Regions from separate parts of the Shewanella denitrificans OS217 genome, predicted to be linked through region 1. Evidence: predicted binding sites of a transcription regulator. Region 1 holds the regulator's gene; the other holds the start of a gene.

What was found. The regulator LexA, encoded in region 1, represses DNA repair genes until DNA is damaged. The targets are predictions, from matches to a motif close to TACTGTATNNNNATACAGTA.
Region 2: the regulator LexA is predicted to act here: its motif matches at 1,390-1,409, upstream of dinG (ATP-dependent DNA helicase DinG).

The regions. Positions count from the first base shown of each region.
Region 1 is NC_007954.1:4,205,864-4,208,280, forward strand. It holds gene plsB (glycerol-3-phosphate 1-O-acyltransferase PlsB) at 1-485, opposite strand, end outside; gene lexA (transcriptional repressor LexA) at 789-1,406, shown strand; gene SDEN_RS18275 (cell division inhibitor SulA) at 1,403-1,909, shown strand; gene coxB (cytochrome c oxidase subunit II) at 2,301-2,417, shown strand, end outside.
Region 2 is NC_007954.1:2,892,092-2,894,508, reverse strand. It holds gene dinG (ATP-dependent DNA helicase DinG) at 1-1,357, opposite strand, end outside; gene SDEN_RS12595 (DNA polymerase II) at 1,645-2,417, shown strand, end outside.

The sequences.
Region 1 (2,417 bases):
AAGAACAAAATCATGAAAAATTTACGCAGCCAAGTGGGGTTCTCACGCTCAAACACCGCCGCTTTCATGGTGTCATCTTCCTTGCCTGGGGTGCGGCCCCAGTAGAGACTCACTGGCACCAATTGAATATCTAATTGCTTATCTTGTTTATGCAGGGCAAGTAATTGAGTGAAACTGTCTAAGAATTTTTCGCCACCTTCACGTTGGCCTATCATGGGCTTACGCCCTTCTAAACACACAACCCGAGCAATGGACACCTTATCTAACGTCAGCGGATCATAAGGGCTAGGTAAACCAAAATTTGCGGTTATTCCGCTTAAGGCTGCAAGATCACTGATGGACTCAGTTTTCATCACATAGACGACTGGTTTACTGGGATCGAGATTCAAATCCGTCAAAGGATCATGGGGAACCACTATGGTCTGCACCAGCCATTTTTGGATCCAACGTAATGATTTTATAAATATTGAGTCGTAATTAGACATGTTTTTAGCAACACATACTCGCTGATTGTGGTCGCATAGAATAACAGAATCTATTGAGCTTTCACTAGCCTCAGTATTCCAGCGGGCATAAATAGCGAAAAAAACACGGTATAAATCTGAATAAAGGCTGCAAATAGCCGCTTAGCACTGAAACGCCCTAACAAACCAAAGATAATATAATCCTTAAAAATCAATAACAAAAAACAGAGCGCTAATAAAATGATAAAAAAACTTGGTTAAACCTTGCGCGGTCAAACATACTGTATATAATGACAGTCACTGTATAAAAAGACAGGATTCATCATGAGACCGTTAACGCCACGCCAAACTGAGATTTTAGAGCTAATCAAACGCAATATCGCCGATACAGGTATGCCACCGACTCGGGCAGAAATTGCGACTCGTCTTGGTTTTAAAAGTGCCAATGCTGCCGAAGAACATCTAAAGGCCTTGGCTAAAAAAGGCTGTATCGAAATCATGCCTGGCACGTCCAGAGGGATCCGCTTAACTCAAGAGGATGCTGAAGTTGAATTGGGCTTGCCCTTGATAGGCCAAGTGGCTGCAGGTGAACCTATTCTGGCTCAAGAGCATGTTGAACAGTATTTTCAAGTTGACCCCCATATGTTTAAACCTGCAGCAAATTTTCTGCTTAGGGTCCGTGGCGACAGCATGAAAAATATCGGCATACTCGAAGGCGATTTGCTGGCGGTGCATAAGATGCAAGAGGCCAAAAATGGCCAAGTGGTGGTCGCTCGTGTTGAAGATGATGTCACGGTAAAGCGTTTTGAGAAAAAAGGTAATGTGATTTATTTGCATGCTGAAAACGAAGATTATGCACCAATAAAAGTCGATTTAACCTGCCAAAGCCTCACGATTGAAGGGCTTGCTGTTGGCGTCATACGTAACGGAGCTTGGTTATGAGAAAATTAATGGGTACCGCCCCTCGCCACCCTGGACTTTGGCTAGACACACCCAGCCAAACTAGCAGCAGCTCACAGGCCATAGCAAGCTTAAGAAGTAGCACCCAAGGCGCCACGGAATTAGGCCAATTATGTGCCCAGTTAGCGATATTAAGCCAACAAGGCCAGTGGATTGTATTAATTAATCCCCCTCATACCGCGTATAAACAACAACTCGCTCAAGCGGGTGTCAGGATGGACCGCATCCTATTAGTTCACGCCAAAGATGAAGTAGAAACCCTGTGGGCGATGGAAAAAGCACTCACAAGTGGTACATCCAGTGCGGTGATTACCTGGACAACGCAATTAGATGAGCGTGACAATCGCCGCCTGCAAATCGTCGCTAAGAGTGCACGCGCCATGGGTGTCATCATTGAAGATGTGAACACTCACTTACAGCAAAGTATGATGATTAATGCCCAAATGCCACTAAAAACCAATACTCAACTGAGTGCTTTTCATTAAATTTTAATGGCATGCATCACTAGCCCTGCGTATCACGCGGGGCTTTTTTATACCTTTTTTCAGTGAATTAGATTTAAAAGTGATCTTGATCAATATTTAATCTGCAAGTAATGTAAGCAGTAGATGTTTGGTAACAAAGCATTTACAAAAATAAAACGTTTCGATTTGGCAGTTAAAAACCGAGTACGAAACGTCAATTAAAGATTGATATTTCTGTCGTAGGCACCAGGTGTAGCGCACGAGATCACTAAGCCATTTTTTGGCTTTACAACCACCAGGGTGCTTTGAAGTCATCAAGCTTGTTTGGGAACCGAAGAGTTTGCATAGAGCTGAGACTTACTGTGTGACTCTTCTTTGTAGTTGCTATTGCAATTGGCAGAGGAGAAGTCTTGTGAAGCAATGGTTGTATAGTTTAATCGTGGTGCTGCTAGCACCCCCCTTAGCGGCATCTGAAATGCCGTTGAACATGACTCAAGGTGTGACTGAGATCAGTGGCAAAGTCTACGAT
Region 2 (2,417 bases), 1.3 Mb from region 1:
CGGCGGCTTTTTGCCACAACATGGACTCAAGCATAAAACCGACTTCGATGGGGGAGGCGCAAAATAAGTAATCTTGCTGCTTGCCTGTGATGAGCTCGGCCCATCTGGCCATGGGGGCGCCTTTGCTGCTGTCTTCTTTCGCCATCATCTTCCACAGCTTTTGCAGATTTTCTAAACGTTGCAAAATGAAACCCGTTTCTGACAACAAGGCTTCGGCTTGATGTTTGGGCACTTCCCCATCTTTAATGGCCTCACTGAGCACAGATTGGATTTTAGTGAATTGCTTTAGCCCTTGATTGGCCGCAATGGCTAAGTTTTCTGCTTGAATAAGTAAGGCTTGGGGTAATTTACCGTGCTCGAAACGCATTCTTACTTCAGGATTGGCAAATTGTTGCGGCTGAGTATCACAAAAATGCGCCACTTGATTGAGCAAAGCAATGAGCTCTGAAATATGATCCAGCATGGCTTGTACTGGCGCAATGATATGCGTGGTTTTGAGCTGGTTTTGCAGCTTGCTACAGGTCTTTGACGCTTTATCTAACCAATCGCTGGCGCCTCTTAAGGTAGCCTGTGCGCTGGAAAAGTCCCTTGCGACTATGGGTAAATGGTGGGCCTCATCGATGACATAAAACATGTCTTCGGGATCTGGCAAGATAACGCCGCCGCCTAACTCTAAGTCCGCAAACAATAGGCTGTGGTTGACGATAAGTACGTCCCAGGTTTCTACATCTTCCCGCGCCTTATGAAAAGGGCAGTTATGATGGCTTGCCACTTGGCGATGGCAGCTGTGTTTATCACAGCAAACTTGCTGCCATAAAAAGTCTGGGATAGGGGTTTTAAGGGTATCGAGCTCACCATTCCAGCGCTTCTTATGATAATCCTCGTGTAACTGGCCTAAAGCTTCCACTTGGCTTTTATCTGGCTTGGTTTGCCACATGGCCATTTGCGCGCCGTCTTGATTGCCTAGCATGGCCTCGAGTTTGGCCAAGCACACATAGCGTTGGCGACCCTTGACTAAGCCAAATTTAAAATCGATAGCTGAATTGGCTAAAAAGAACGGCAAGTCTTTATGAAGCAGCTGCTCTTGCAGTGCGACTGTGGCGGTGGCGATACAGACTTTCTTCTTGTTACCTACAGCCAGCGGTATGCTGCCAAGCAGATAAGATAACGACTTACCAATACCCGTACCGGCTTCAACCACTATAATGCGCCTGTCTTTATCATACTCACCGGCTAAGGTTTTAGAGATCTCGGCCACCATGAAGTTTTGCTCGCGTCGTGAGCGAAATTGAGGCATAGCCGTGGCTATGCCTTTATAAATGGTGCGGATCTGGGTCTTTATCTTATCCGATAGCATGCTTAAGTATTAATTCTTTATTAACTGACTTATGCTGTACATAATAACAGTGAATTGGCCGCCTAAGAACAATATAAGCACAATAAAGATTAAGACCTTGAGTTTTACCTTATCCACATGGCATACAAGAGCTGGCTCCATGGGCGTTTGCAGGTGAATAGTTTATTAACTGCCCACAGTAAATTGCCTATGCGAACGATTAGTGACAATTTCTGAAATATGAGCACTAAATCATCAATAAGGCACTAATTCATCAAAAAGAGCATTAACTCATCAATAAGAACACTATGTCATCTCAAGCACTCTCTAGCGTGAAAGGCCGTATTCTCACTCGCCATACCTTGTATCGTGAGGGGCGAACTGTGCTGCAGTATTTTATTAAGACGCAGCAAGGCCCTGCGCTTATTGAATTAGATAACGCCGAAGTGATTTGTTTTTGCCGGCAAACGGATCTACAAACATTAGAACAATTGTTAGCGGGGCAGCTCTATGGCCAGTATCGGTTAGCTAATATTAAGCTTAAAAGCTTTCATCATGAGCCACTTGCTTGCATTTACTTAAACACAGTCAAGCAGCTTAGGCTGGTTATTCGTATCGCACAGGATAGAGGCATACCGCTATTTGAAAGCGATATTAAAACTGAGCAGCGCTTTTTAATTGAACGTTTCATTGCATTAGACGCAGAGTTCTTAGGATATTGGCTAGATGGCAATGAAAATTCGAGCCTAGAGCAAAAATACGCAGAAGATATTTCAGGAGTGCCATTCTTGAAGACTCATAGGGTGAATGAACTGCCACAACTTGCATTAACGCGAGCGCGTAAGGCCGACGTTGACGTAACGCTATCTATGATTTCACTGGATTTTGAATGTGCCATGTCAGGGGAGCTGTATTCCGTTGGTCTTTATGGTGACAAAAATGGTGATGACAACGGGGCACCTTACCAAAAAGTGATTATGATAGGTGAGGCCCAAGCGGATGCTAATCCATGGATAGAGTGGGTCAATGATGAGCGTGCACTTATTTTGAGGCTCATTACTTGGTTTGCTGAGTACGATCC